Regions from separate parts of the Streptomyces sp. NPDC018026 genome, predicted to be linked through region 1. Evidence: predicted binding sites of a transcription regulator. Region 1 holds the regulator's gene; the other holds the start of a gene.
What was found. Region 1 encodes HspR, which represses chaperone genes until heat shock. Its sites were predicted from a motif close to TTGAGNNNNNNNNNCTCAA; they were not measured.

Region 1 (7,325 bases):
GTCGCCTTCGCCAAGAACGGCGAGGTGCTCGTCGGCGAGGTGGCCAAGCGCCAGGCGGTCACGAACGTCGACAGGACCATCCGCTCGGTCAAGCGCCACATGGGCACCGACTGGAAGGTCAACCTGGACGGCAAGGACTTCAACCCGCAGCAGATCAGCGCCTTCGTGCTGCAGAAGCTGAAGCGGGACGCCGAGTCCTACCTGGGCGAGAAGGTGACCGACGCGGTCATCACCGTCCCGGCGTACTTCAACGACGCCGAGCGCCAGGCCACCAAGGAGGCCGGTGAGATCGCGGGCCTCAACGTCCTGCGCATCGTCAACGAGCCGACCGCCGCCGCGCTGGCGTACGGCCTCGACAAGGACGAGCAGGTCATCCTGGTCTTCGACCTCGGTGGCGGTACGTTCGACGTCTCGCTGCTGGAGATCGGCGACGGCGTCGTCGAGGTGAAGGCCACCAACGGTGACAACAACCTCGGTGGTGACGACTGGGACCAGCGCGTCGTCGACTACCTGGTCAAGCAGTTCCAGTCCGGCCACGGCGTGGACCTGGCCAAGGACAAGATGGCGCTGCAGCGCCTGCGCGAGGCGGCCGAGAAGGCCAAGATCGAGCTGTCCTCGTCCACCGAGACCACGATCAACCTCCCCTACATCACGGCCTCCGCCGAGGGCCCGCTGCACCTGGACGAGAAGCTCACCCGCGCCCAGTTCCAGCAGCTGACCTCCGACCTGCTGGAGCGCTGCAAGACGCCGTTCCACAACGTCATCAAGGACGCCGGGATCCAGCTGTCCGAGATCGACCACGTCGTTCTCGTCGGCGGTTCCACCCGTATGCCCGCCGTGGCCGAGCTCGTCAAGGAGCTGACCGGCGGCAAGGACGCCAACAAGGGCGTCAACCCGGACGAGGTCGTCGCCATCGGCGCCGCCCTGCAGGCCGGTGTCCTCAAGGGCGAGGTCAAGGACGTCCTGCTGCTCGACGTCACCCCGCTGTCCCTCGGCATCGAGACCAAGGGCGGCATCATGACCAAGCTGATCGAGCGGAACACGACGATCCCGACCAAGCGCTCGGAGATCTTCACCACCGCCGAGGACAACCAGCCCTCCGTGCAGATCCAGGTCTACCAGGGCGAGCGCGAGATCGCGGCGTACAACAAGAAGCTCGGGATGTTCGAGCTGACCGGTCTGCCGCCGGCGCCCCGCGGCGTCCCGCAGATCGAGGTCGCCTTCGACATCGACGCCAACGGCATCATGCACGTGACCGCGAAGGACCTGGGCACGGGCAAGGAGCAGAAGATGACCGTCACCGGCGGCTCCTCGCTGCCGAAGGACGAGGTCGACCGGATGCGCCAGGAGGCCGAGAAGTACGCGGAGGAGGACCACGCCCGCCGCGAGGCCGCCGAGTCCCGCAACCAGGGCGAGCAGCTCGTCTACCAGACGGAGAAGTTCCTCAAGGACAACGAGGACAAGGTCCCCGGCGAGGTGAAGACCGAGGTCGAGGAGTCCGTCGCCGAGCTGAAGGAGAAGCTCAAGGGCGAGGACACCGCCGAGATCCGCACCGCCACGGAGAAGGTCGCCGCCGTCTCGCAGAAGCTGGGCCAGGCCATGTACGCCGACGCGGCGGCCGCGCAGGCCGCCGGCGGCGAGGCCCCGGGCGCCGGTGCCGACGCGGGCGCCGGTGACAAGGCCGACGACGACGTCGTCGACGCCGAGATCGTGGACGACGAGCGCAAGGACGGTGCCGCGTGACGGAGGAGACCCCGGGTTTCGACGAGAAGCCCGACGTCCCCTCCGGCGCCACCCCTGACGACGCCGAGCCGCAGGCCGCCTCCGAAGAGGGGGCGGCCCCGGCCGGGGACGCGAGTGAGAACGCGGGCCTGGTGGCCCAGCTGGACCAGGTGCGCACCGCGCTGAGCGAGCGCACCGCGGACCTCCAGCGCCTCCAGGCCGAATACCAGAACTACCGCCGCCGGGTGGAGCGGGACCGCGTCGCGGTCAAGGAGATCGCCGTCGCGAACCTCCTGTCCGAGCTGCTTCCCGTGCTCGACGACGTCGGGCGCGCCCGGGACCACGGCGAACTGGTCGGTGGTTTCAAGTCCGTCGCGGAGTCGCTGGAGACGGTCATCGCCAAGATGGGCCTCCAGCAGTTCGGCAAGGAGGGCGAGCCCTTCGACCCGACGATCCACGAGGCCCTGATGCACTCCTACGCACCGGACGTCACCGAGACGACCTGCGTGGCGATCCTGCAGCCCGGGTACCGGATCGGCGAACGCACCATCCGCCCCGCGCGGGTGGCGGTCGCCGAGCCGCAGCCGGGCGCCCAGACGGTCAAGCCGGCCGAGGACGCCACCGAGGCGCAGGACGCCTCCGGCGCGGAGGACGACGCCGGGACCAAGGAGAGCGGTGGCCCGGACGAGGGCTGAGCTCGAAGTGACACGTAGGGCGCGAGAGGAGGGACGTCGGGGATGAGCACGAAGGACTTCATCGAGAAGGACTACTACAAGGTTCTCGGCGTCCCCAAGGACGCCACCGAGGCCGAGATCAAGAAGGCGTACCGGAAGCTCGCCCGCGAGAACCACCCGGACGCCAACAAGGGAAACGTCAAGGCGGAGGAGCGCTTCAAGGAGATCTCCGAGGCCAACGACATCCTCGGTGACCCCAAGAAGCGCAAGGAGTACGACGAGGCCCGCGCCCTCTTCGGCAACGGCGGCTTCCGTCCGGGGCCGGGCGCGGGCGGCGGCACCTTCAACTTCGACCTGGGCGACCTCTTCGGAGGCGGCGCCCAGGGCGGGGGAGGCCAGGGCGGCGCCGGCGGCTTCGGCGGTGGCCTCGGGGACGTCTTCGGCGGCCTGTTCAACCGCACCGGCGGTGGACCGGGCACCGGCACGCGCACCCAGCCGCGGCGCGGGCAGGACATCGAGTCCGAGGTCACCCTGAGCTTCACCGAGGCCATCGAGGGCGCGACCGTGCCGCTCAGGATGTCCTCGCAGGCGCCCTGCAAGGCCTGTTCGGGCACCGGCGACAAGAACGGCACGCCGCGCGTGTGCCCGACCTGCGTCGGCACCGGCCAGGTCGCCCGGGGCTCGGGCGGCGGCTTCTCCCTCACCGACCCGTGCCCGGACTGCAAGGGCCGCGGCCTGATCGCCGAGGACCCCTGCGAGGTCTGCAAGGGCTCCGGACGCGCCAAGTCCTCGCGGACGATGCAGGTCCGTATCCCCGCCGGGGTCTCGGACGGGCAGCGCATCCGGCTGCGCGGCAAGGGCACGCCGGGCGAGCGGGGCGGTCCGGCGGGCGACCTGTACGTGGTCGTGCACGTCAAGGACCACCCCGTCTTCGGCCGCCGGGGCGACAACCTCACCGTCACCGTCCCGGTCACCTACGCCGAGGCGGCCCTCGGCGGCGAGGTCCGCGTCCCGACCCTGGGCGGTCCGCCCGTCACGCTCAAGCTGCCGGCGGGCACGCCCAACGGCCGCACCATGCGGGCCCGGGGCAAGGGCGCGGTCCGCAAGGACGGCACCCGCGGCGACCTCCTGGTCACCGTGGAGGTGAGTGTTCCGAAGGATCTGACGGGGAAGGCTCGTGACGCGCTTCAGGCGTATCGCGAGGCGACCGCGGACGAGGATCCGCGGGCGGAGTTGTTCCAGGCCGCGAAGGGAGCTTGACGGGAATGGACGGTCGTCGACGCAACCCGTACGAACTGACCGAGGACACCCCGGTCTACGTCATCTCGGTGGCGGCCCAGCTCTCCGGTCTGCACCCGCAGACGCTGCGCCAGTACGACCGCCTCGGCCTGGTCTCCCCGGACCGCACGGCCGGCCGCGGCCGGCGCTACTCGGCCCGCGACATCGAACTGCTGCGACAGGTCCAGCAGTTGTCGCAGGACGAGGGCATCAACCTGGCCGGAATCAAGCGCATCATCGAACTGGAGAACCAGGTCGCCGAGCTGCAGGCCCGCGCGGCCGAGCTGGCCGCCGCCCTCGACGGCGCGGCCACGGCGATGCGCCAGCGCGAGGCCGCCGTGCACGCGTCGTACCGCCGTGACCTGGTTCCTTACCAAGAGGTACAGCAGACCAGCGCGCTGGTGGTCTGGCGGCCCAAGCGCCACGGCCAGTCCTCGGACTGAGCCGGACCGGCAGACGGCACAAGGGAAAACGGCATCATCGGCCCCGGAGGACCACCGCGTCCTCCGGGGCCGGTTCACAACGGTGCTGTCTCATTGGTCTAGTACTTCTTGACGATTTGGTGAAGACAGCGTTGGCTCTCTTCACCGGGGTCACCTGGGTCACCTGGATACCAACTACGCCCGTGTGTCGGAAGGTCTAGCGCAGTGAGCAGCCGTGCCCGTCGAATCGCCATATCCGTGGCCGCGTCCCTGATGACCTTCTCGCTGGCCTCCTGCGGCATGCTGGGCGCGTCGGAGAGCAGCGACGACGCCAGCCCGTCCAAGGGCAACGACCTCCTGGTCGGGCTGCTGCTGCCGGAGAAGGAGAACACGCGCTACGAGCAGTTCGACTACCCCTTCTTCAAGAAGAAGATCGGCGAGCTGACGCGCGACGAGGGCATCGTCAAGTACGCCAACGCCGAGGCCAGCGCCACGAAGCAGGCCGACCAGATGCAGCAGATGATCGAGGACAAGGTCGACGTGATCGTGCTGGACGCGGTCGACGCGCACGCCATCGCGGACGGCGTGCAGAAGGCCAAGGACGCCGGCATCCCCGTCATCGCCTACGACCGGCTGGCCGAGGGTCCGATCGACGCCTACATCTCCTTCGACAACGAGCTGGTCGGCGAGGTCCAGGGCCGCTCGCTCATCGAGGCGCTCGGCGGCGACCCGGAGAGCTCCGAGAAGATTGTCATGATGAACGGCTCGTCCACCGACCCGAACGCCAAGCAGTTCAAGGCGGGCGCGCTGGCGGAGCTGAACGGCAAGGTGACGATCGCCCAGTCCTTCGACACCAAGGACTGGAAGCCGGAGAACGCCGAGGCGAACATGACCGAGGCGATCGAGAAGATCGGCAAGAAGAACATCGCGGGCGTCTACTCCGCCAACGACGGCATGGCGGGCGGCATCATCAAGGCCCTGGAGGACGCGGGCGTCACCGACCTGCCGCCGATCACCGGCCAGGACGCGGAACTCGCGGCGGTCCAGCGGATCGTCACCGGCGAGCAGTACATGAGCGTGTACAAGTCCTACCCGCAGGAGGCCGAGAACGCCGCGGAGATGGCCGTGGCGCGGGTCCAGGGCCGGGACATCCAGTTCGACGCGCTCGCCCGCGACAAGGTCGACAGCCCCACCCACAAGGGCGTCCCCGCCCAGCTCGTCCCCGTCGTCGCCCTGACCAAGGCCAACATCGAGGAGACGGTCGTCGCGGAGGGCTTCTACAAGGTCACCGACATCTGCACCGCCAAGTACGAGGACGCGTGCGCGGAGCTCGGTCTGAAGTAGACAGCCCGCGTGCCCGCCCGGTTCCACGGTGACCGGGCGTTCCGCCCGCAACCGGCTCTTTTCGGCCTCCGTCCGCGGCGGAGCCTTGTTGCGGAGCCGGTCCCGGCCGCGCATAGTTGCGCTGCGGAAGAGCCGGAACCGGGGGTGGGATGGGCGATGGCCGGGCACGGGGCTCAGGAGCACCCCCACGGGGCCGACCGGCTGTGCGCGGCCGGGGACCGCGTGTACTCCCGGGCGGTCCGGCGCGGCCGGGTGCCGCGCCGGGACGCCGAGCCGGTCCCCTGCCTCCTGGAACTGGCCCTGCTGCACCCCGACCCCGACGACATGGACTGGCTGGTGCCGACCTCCCCGCAGGAGGTCATGACGCGGCTGCTGCGCGGGGTCCACGACGAGGTCAGCGCCAGTCAGCGGCGGGTGGGCTCGGCGGTGGAGGCCTTCGAGTGGTACGCGGGCCTCGGCCGGCTGCTCCAGACCCCGGCCGGCACGGAGAGCACGGCGATCCGGGTCCTCGACGGGCTGTCCCGCATCCAGGCCGCGATGGACGAGGCGACGCAGGCCTGCACGACGGAGGTGCTCACCGTCCAGCCCGGCGGCATCCGGCGCGAGCACGAGCTGTCCGAGGGCCTGCACCGGGCGCTGGCGCTGCGCGGGCGCGGGGTGCGGATGCGGGACCTGTACACGCACGTGGCCCGGCACGGCCAGGGCCTGCTCAACTACCTGGAGCTGATGGGCGACGCGGTGGAGGCCCGCACCCTGGACGAGGTCATCGACCGGCTCATCCTCTTCGACCGCACCGTCGCCTTCATCCCCGCCAACACCGACCGCACGATGGCACTGGAGCTGCGCCACCCCGCCCTGATCTCCTACCTGGTCACGGTCTTCGAACGGCTGTGGCGCCTCGCCATCCCCCTGACCGCCGCCCTCCCCGACACCGGCATCGAGGGCATCTCCCACCGCGAGCAGTCCATCGCGGCGCTCCTCGCGGAGGGCCACCAGGACGCGGTGATCGCGGAACGCCTCGGCATCAGCGTCCGTACGGCCCGTGCGCACATCGCCCGGCTCTCGGAGACCCTGGGTGCGGCCAGCCGCACGCAGTTGGGCGTCCGCATAGCCCAGGCCGGCCTGGACGGCGCCCCGCGCAGGGCTCCGGCCCCCGTCATCCTTTCTGATCGAGAATCCCCGACTGCCCGATGAGGTAGCCGAGTTGTGCCCGGCTCTCGCTGCCGAGGGTGGCGGCGAGTTTGGCGATGTGGACGCGGGCGGTGCGGACGTTCATGCCGAGGCGGTCGGCGATGTCGGTGTCGGTGTGGCCTTCGACGAGGAGGGCGGCTATGGCGCGTTGGCGGGGGGTGATGCCGTTGAGGGTGGGCGGGTGGACGGCCTGGGGGTGCATAGGGGTGGCGAGGTGCCACAGGCGGTCGAAGGTGTTGACGAAGTAGGCGATGAGGGCGGGGTGGCGTACTTCGAGGGCGAGGGAGCGGTCGGCGCTGGCGGGGATGAAGGCCACGGTGCGGTCGACGATGATCAGGCGTTCGGTGACCTCGTCGAGGGTGCGCGCCTCGACGTCGCCGGTCAGCTGCTCGTAGCGGGCCCGCGTGTAGGGGGCGTGGCGGATGGTGTGCTGGTACAACGCCCTTACCCGGGCCCCGCGGTCGAGGAAGGCCTGGTCCCGCTTCATGGCCCCTTCGAGGATGTCGGGGCGCTTGGTGACGTGCGAGTCGTGCGGCTGGATCGCGAGGAGCTCCTTCCTGCCCTCGGCCATGGCTTCCTCGATGGCCTGGCCCGTCCGCTCCTTGCTGCCGAGGATTCTGAGGGCCGGGGTGTCCTCGGTGAGGACGTCGCGCCGGCCCAGGCGGATGAGGGGCTCGAAGACATCGGCCATCCG
Region 2 (7,325 bases), on a different contig from region 1:
CCGCCGACCGCGAACTCGCGCTCCAGGTCCCACAGGGTGAGCCCGTGCTCGGTGATGTCCAGGTCGGGGTGCTTGCGCTGCTGGTACTCCAGCGGGTCGGTGTCGGCCATGACGTGGCCGCGCACCCGGTAGGAGTGGATCAGCTCGAAGACGCGGGCGGCCTTGGTGACGTCGTCGTCGTGCGAGGCGTCGATGTCCTTGAGCCAGCGGACCGGCTCGTAGGGGATGCGCAGCGCCTTGAAGATCTCGTCGTAGAAGCCGTTCTCGCCGAGCAGCAGGTTGGCGACCTGGCGCAGGAACTCGCCGGAGGCGGCGCCCTGGATGACCCGGTGGTCGTAGGTCGACGTGAGCGTCATGACCTTCGAGATGCCGAGCTTGTTCAGGGTGTCCTGGCTGGTGCCCTGGAACTCCGCCGGGTAGTCCATGGAGCCGACGCCCAGGATGACCGACTGGCCGGGCATCAGGCGCGGCACGGAGTGGACGGTGCCGAGGCCGCCGGGGTTGGTCAGGGAGACCGTGACGCCGGTGAAGTCGTCCATCGTCAGCTTGTTGTCGCGGGCGCGACGGACGATGTCCTCGTAGGCCTGCCAGAACTCGAAGAAGTTCAGCGTCTCGGCCTTCTTGATCGCCGCGACGACCAGCTGGCGGTCGCCGTTGGGCTTGACCAGGTCGATGGCGAGGCCGAGGTTGATGTGGGCCGGCTTGACCAGGGTCGGCTTGCCGTCCTTCTCGCCGAACGAGTGGTTCATCGTCGGCATGGCCTTGATGGCCTGCACCATCGCGTAGCCGATCAGGTGCGTGAAGGAGATCTTCCCGCCCCGGGCGCGCTTGAGGTGGTTGTTGATGACGATGCGGTTGTCGAACAGCAGCTTCACCGGGACCGCGCGCACGGACGTGGCCGTGGGCAGCTCCAGCGAGGCGTTCATGTTCTTCGCGACCGCGGCGGCCGGGCCGCGCAGGGTCACCAGCTCCGGGCCCTCGGGGGCGGCACCGGCGTCCTTGGCGGGCGCGGCGGCCTTCGCCTGCGGCTTGGCGGCGGGCTTGGCCGGCGCGGCAGCGGGCTTGGTGGCCGGAGCGGCCGGCGCCGCCGGGGCGGCAGCGGCGGGCTTCGCGGGGGCGGGCGCCGGGGCGGCGGCCTGCGGCTGCGCCGGGGCCTGCGCCTGCGGGGCGGGGGCGGCCGGTGGCGTGCTGCCGGCATCCGTGGTCACGGCGCCGGAGGCGGTCGGGGTCGCCGCCGCTCCGGGCTTGTAGTCGGCGAAGAAGTCCCACCAGGCTCGGTCCACGGAGTTCGGGTCCTGGAGGTACTGCTGATAGATCTCGTCGACGAGCCACTCATTGGCACCGAACGCGGCCGCGGGGTTCTTTCCCGCGGTGCCCGCTTGGTCGGTGTCGGTCGAGATGCTCGAGTTACTGGGGGACTGTGGCGACACGGCGAGAACCGCCCTCTTCCGCTTCACAAGATGGTGGACAGCGGGAATCAAGGCTACGCCTACCGGCCCCGGAAGGTCAGACTGGGCCCGTTCATCGTCGCGTAAGTCACATTGCAGACTGCGTTTCGGCGCTGGAAATGGCGGGAAACAAGCGAGGTTCTGCTGCGTGCGGGATCGGGAGACCGGGACCCGGCGCCTCTCCGACGCGGGCCTGTGCCTGATCACACGTGTCCGCCAGCGCGGATGCAGTGGATCTTGACGCTCCGCTTCGAACCCTACGTCAACCGGACGTCGACGGCAGGCCCGGAAGAGTGATGAGAATCCGGCAGCCCCGCTCGGATTCGGCCACTCCGATCCGGCCGCCGTGCAGATCCACCGCCCAGCGCGCGATCGCGAGGCCCAGACCGGTGCCCCCGTCGCTGCCCGGACCGTGCGGCCGCGACACCGAACCGCGGTTGAACCGCTCGAACACCCGGCGCCACTCCGAGCGCGGGATGCCCGGTCCTTCGTCGAGAACTTCCAGCTCAAGCGATTCCGGCAGCTCGCCGCGGCGCGCCCGGACCGTCACCCGGCCGTGCGGCGGGCTGTGCTTGACGGCGTTGTCGATCAGGTTGGCGACGACCTGGTGGATGCGCTCGGGGTCGGCGTGCGCGGTCAGCTCCGGCGGGAAGACGTCCAGGGCCAGATGCACGTCGGTGCGGGAGTGGCTGCCGGACCCCGAGGCGATGCCCGCGCGCGCGGAGGCGACCATGTTGGCCTCCTTCAGTACGCCCGACAGGTACGGCCACACCTCGAAGCGCCGCTTGCGCAGCGGTATGACGCCGTTGTCCAGGCGGGAGAGGTCGAGCAGCGTCTCCACCAGCCGGCCGAGCCGCTCGGTCTGCCCGAGCGCGGTGCGCATGGTCTCCGGGTCGGCCTCGGTGACGCCGTCGACGATGTTCTCCAGCACCGCGCGCAGGCCCGCGATCGGGGTGCGCAGCTCGTGCGAGACGTTCGCCACCAACTCCTTGCGCTGGAGGTCCTGGGCCTCCAGGTCGTCGGCCATGCGATTGATGGTGACGGCCAGGGCGCCCAGCTCGTCCCGGCGGTTCTCCCGCACCCGGCGGGTGTAGTCGCCGTGCGAGATGGACCGGGCCACCGCGTTCATCTCGTCCAGCGGCGCGGTCAGCGAGTGCGCCACGAACTGCGTGATCAGCAGCGTGGCGATCATCGAGAAGACCGTGATGAACCGCAGCTCCGTCTTGGTGTGCACCGCTATCACCGACAGGCCGGTGGTGATCAGCACCGACGTGACGACCAGCGCGCCCAGCTTGGTCTTGATCGAGAACGGGCGTACGCCACCCCAGGGATCCCCGGTTCTCCGGGGGCCGGGGTTCCTCCGTGCGGCTTCCCGTCCCCGGCTCATGGCGTCGGTGTCTCCAACGCGTAGCCCACGCCGTGCACGGTACGGATGCGCTCGGCGCCGATCTTCCGGCGCAGCGCCTTGATGTGGCTGTCCACGGTCCGGGTGCCCGAGGCGTCGGCCCAGTCCCACACCTCGGCGAGCAGCTGCTCGCGGGAGAGCACCGCCCGCGGGGTGTTCGCCAGGCAGACCAGCAGGTCGAACTCGGTCGGCGTGAGGTGCACGTCCTCGCTGCGCACCCGCACCCGGCGCTGGGCGTGGTCGATCTCCAGCTCGCCCAGGCGCAGGATGCCGCTGCGCGGCGTCGAGGCGGCCACCACGGCCCGCTCGACCCGCCGCAGCAGCACGTGCACGCGGGCGGCCAGCTCGCGCATCGAGAACGGCTTGGTCATGTAGTCGTCGGCGCCCACGCCGAGGCCGACCAGCATGTCCGTCTCGTCGTCGCGCGCCGTGAGCATCAGCACCGGCACCGGCCGCTGGGCCTGCACGCGCCGGCAGACCTCCAGGCCGTCGAAGCCGGGCAGCATGATGTCGAGGATCAGCAGGTCGGGCTGCCAAGCCTCGGCGGTGTCGACGGCGGACGGACCGTCGCCCGCCGTTTGCACCAGGAACCCTTCGGCGCGCAGACGGGTCGCGATGGCGTCCACGATCGTCTGATCGTCCTCGACCACCAGCACCCGGCGCTGGGCGCCCTGGGTGGCCGTGCCGTTGTGGGAGGTCTGTGTCTGCTCCATCGCCCGCCCCTGAGGTGTGCTTTCCGGAATCCGTGGGGTGATCCCATGACTGCGCTCGACGCTTGAATGATCCGCGTCAGGGCAGCAGCGTACGGGGAGTCACCGCGGCTTTGCTATCCAGGCCCGACGCCGATGTGAACGACGTCCGGAACGCCCCGGGCAACGGGGATCTCTTCGGTACGCACCTGCTGGAAACCGGCATTACGCAAGGTTTCTTCGAATTCCGGAGAGGGCTGCGCGGACCATACGGCAAGCACCCCGCCGGGCCTCAACAGCCGTGCGCAGCCCGCCAGTCCGGACGGCGCGTACAGCCCGTCGTTGCCCTCGGTGACGGTCCAGCCGGGTCCGTTGTCGATGTCCAGACACAGGGCGTCGTACGTGTCGGATGTCTCATTGACGTACTCGACCAGGTCCGCCTCGACGATCTCCGTGCGCGGGTCGGCCAGCGCCTCGGCGGAGAGCGCGCCCAGCGGTCCGGCGCGGTGCCAGTCGATGACGGCGCCCTCGCGCTCGACGACCGCGATCCTGCCCCAGCGGGGGTCGGCGGCCGCGTGTGCGAGGGAGAAGCCGACCCCGAGACCGCCGATGAGCAGGTGCGGAGCGGTCCGCCCGCCGGAGGCGGCCAGCGCGTCGGCCGCCGCGTCGACCAGGCGCCGCTCCGAGCGCCCGTCGGAGGTGTCCATCAGGAAGCAGCCGTTCGCGATGATCTGCAGCAACGTTCCGTGCCGGCGCAGGACCACCTCGCCGTACGGACCCTCGCGGCGGTCCAGCACCTCGGGCGCGTCGGGGAAGTCCGCGTCGGGGGAGTCGTGGGTAGTGAGGGGCATCGGCCCATCCTGGCACCCGCCCGGCGGAGGAATGCCCGCCGGTACGACGGTGCTGTCACCGGAGGCGGGACGTAAGAGGCGGGACGTACCCCCTCGGGACTTGATCGCTCAGAGCGAACACACCCGGGGGAACAATCCGGGGCTCCCTTTCATTGAGTCGATGTAACTCAACTTGACTGCCGAAGGGGAGATCATGGCTGCTGAGTCCGCCGCCTTCACACCGCTCACCCTGCCCGTGCTGCCGCTCGACGACGAAGTGGTCCTGCCCGGCATGGTCGTCCCCCTGGACCTGAGCGACGCCGAGGTACGGGCCGCGGTGGAGGCCGCCCAGGCCGCCGCCAGGTCCGAGCCCGGCAAGCCCCGCGTGCTGCTCGTCCCGCGCATCGACGGCGCCCACGCCGCCACCGGCGTGCTCGGCACCGTCGAGCAGGTCGGCCGCCTGGCCGACGGCGACCCCGGCGCCCTGATCCGCGGCCGGGGCCGGGTGCGCATCGGCGCCGGCACCACCGGTCCCGGCGCCGCGCTCTGGGTCGAGGGCACCCGGGTCGACGAGACCGTCCCCGAGCCGCTGCCCGGCCAGGTCGCCGAGCTGGTGAAGGAGTACAAGGCGCTCGCCACCGCGTGGCTGCGCAAGCGCGGCGCCTGGCAGGTCGTCGACCGGGTCCAGGCTATTGACGACGTGTCCGCGCTCGCCGACAACTCCGGCTACTCGCCGTTCCTGACCACCGAGCAGAAGGTCGAGCTGCTGGAGACCACCGACCCGGTGGCCCGTCTCAAGCTCGCCACCCAGCAGCTGCGCGACCACCTCGCCGAGCAGGACGTCGCCGAGACCATCGCCAAGGACGTCCAGGAGGGCGTCGACAAGCAGCAGCGGGAGTTCCTGCTGCGCCGCCAGCTCGACGCGGTCCGCAAGGAGCTGCGCGAGATCAACGGCGAGCAGGAGGGTGAGGAGTCCGACGACTACCGCGCCCGGGTGGAGGCCGCAGACCTGCCCGAGAAGGTCCGCGAGGCCGCGCTCAAGGAGGTCGACAAGCTGGAGCGGTCCTCCGACCAGTCGCCCGAGGGCTCCTGGATCCGCACCTGGCTCGACACGGTCCTGGAGATGCCGTGGAGCGAGCGCACCGAGGACGCCTACGACATCCAGGGCGCCCAGGCGGTGCTCGACGCCGAGCACGCGGGCCTGGAGGACGTGAAGGAGCGCATCACCGAGTACCTGGCCGTGCGCAAGCGGCGCGGCGACCGTGGCCTCGGCGTGGTCGGCGGCCGGCGCGGCGGTGCCGTACTGGCCCTGGTCGGCCCGCCCGGCGTCGGCAAGACCAGCCTCGGCGAGTCCGTCGCCCACGCGATGGGCCGCAAGTTCGTCCGCGTCGCCCTCGGCGGCGTCCGCGACGAGGCCGAGATCCGCGGCCACCGGCGTACCTACGTCGGCGCGCTGCCCGGCCGGATCGTGCGGGCGATCAAGGAGGCGGGGTCCATGAACCCGGTCGTCCTGCTCGACGAGATCGACAAGGTGGGCTCCGACTTCCGGGGCGACCCGGCCGCGGCCTTGCTGGAGGTCCTCGACCCGGCCCAGAACCACACCTTCCGGGACCACTACCTGGAGGTCGAGCTGGACCTTTCCGACGTGGTCTTCCTGGCCACCGCCAACGTCCTGGAAGCCATCCCGGAGGCCCTGCTCGACCGCATGGAGCTGGTCCGCCTGGACGGCTACACGGAGGACGAGAAGGTCGTCATCGCCCGTGACCACCTGCTCCCGCGCCAGCTGGAGCGGGCCGGACTGGACGCGGACGAGGTCACCGTCGACGAGGGCGCGCTGCGCAAGCTGGCGGGTGAGTACACCCGCGAGGCGGGCGTGCGCACCCTGGAGCGGGCCATCGCGCGGCTGCTGCGCAAGGTGGCGGCCCAGCACGAACTGGGCGAGCGGGAGCTGCCGTTCACCGTCACCGAGGCCGACCTGCGCGGTCTCGTCGGCCGGCCGCACCACGTGCCCGAGTCCGCCCAGGACCCGGCCGAGCGGCGCACCGCGGTGCCCGGCGTGGCCACCGGCCTCGCGGTCACCGGCGCGGGCGGCGACGTCCTGTACGTCGAGGCCTCGCTGGCCGACCCGGAGACGGGCGCGGCCGGACTGACCCTGACCGGTCAGCTGGGCGACGTGATGAAGGAGTCGGCGCAGATCGCGCTGAGCTTCCTGCGCAGTCACGGCGCCGAGCTGGAGCTGCCGGTGGGCGACCTCAAGGACCGGGGAGCGCACATCCACTTCCCGGCGGGCGCGGTCCCCAAGGACGGCCCGAGCGCCGGCGTCACCATGACCACGGCCCTCGCCTCGCTCCTGTCCGGCCGGCTGGTGCGCACCGACGTGGCGATGACCGGCGAGGTCTCGCTGACCGGGCGGGTGCTGCCGATCGGCGGGGTCAAGCAGAAGCTGCTCGCCGCGCACCGGGCGGGGATCACCACGGTGATCATCCCCAAGCGCAACGAGCCCGACCTGGACGACGTCCCGGCCCAGGTGCTGGACAAGCTCGACGTCCACGCCGTCACCGACGTCCGCCAGGTGCTGGAACTGGCGCTCGCACCGGCGACCAACGGTGCGCGGCCGGAGGTTCCGGTCGCGGCGTGACGGACGCGACCGGATGAGGAAAGGGGGGAAGGCCCGGGTTCTTGAAAAGGAACCCGGGCCTTCCCTGTGCCGCTGGGGCCCGTCAGCCGTTGGCGAGCGCCTGGACGCGGTCCAGCGCGCCGTTGAACTTGTTGTGGTCGCCGACCGTCGGGCCGGACGACGTGTACTGCCACATCGTGTAGTAGCCCCAGCCGGCCGGCAGCGTGCCCACCGTCGAGGCGTAGCGGGCGACCCACAGCGGGTTGTTCGAGGCGAAGCCGCCGTAGTTGCCGGTGCACTGGGTCCACCAGCTGGTCGCCGTGTAGATCACGGCGT

Region 2: a site for HspR is predicted at 4,546-4,564, ahead of lon (endopeptidase La). Genes of this name have one in related genera too.

What each region holds. Positions count from the first base shown of each region.
Region 1 is NZ_JBIRFY010000011.1:14,495-21,819, forward strand. It holds gene dnaK (molecular chaperone DnaK) at 1-1,743, shown strand, start outside; gene grpE (nucleotide exchange factor GrpE) at 1,740-2,417, shown strand; gene dnaJ (molecular chaperone DnaJ) at 2,460-3,656, shown strand; gene ACH4D3_RS28980 (heat shock protein transcriptional repressor HspR) at 3,662-4,117, shown strand; gene ACH4D3_RS28985 (substrate-binding domain-containing protein) at 4,322-5,440, shown strand; gene ACH4D3_RS28990 (LuxR C-terminal-related transcriptional regulator) at 5,597-6,634, shown strand; gene ACH4D3_RS28995 (LuxR C-terminal-related transcriptional regulator) at 6,597-7,325, opposite strand, start outside.
Region 2 is NZ_JBIRFY010000006.1:253,282-260,606, reverse strand. It holds gene ACH4D3_RS20895 (multifunctional oxoglutarate decarboxylase/oxoglutarate dehydrogenase thiamine pyrophosphate-binding subunit/dihydrolipoyllysine-residue succinyltransferase subunit) at 1-1,430, opposite strand, end outside; gene ACH4D3_RS20890 (sensor histidine kinase) at 1,711-2,835, opposite strand; gene ACH4D3_RS20885 (response regulator transcription factor) at 2,832-3,566, opposite strand; gene ACH4D3_RS20880 (spermidine synthase) at 3,680-4,393, opposite strand; gene lon (endopeptidase La) at 4,587-7,010, shown strand; gene ACH4D3_RS20870 (lysozyme) at 7,093-7,325, opposite strand, start outside.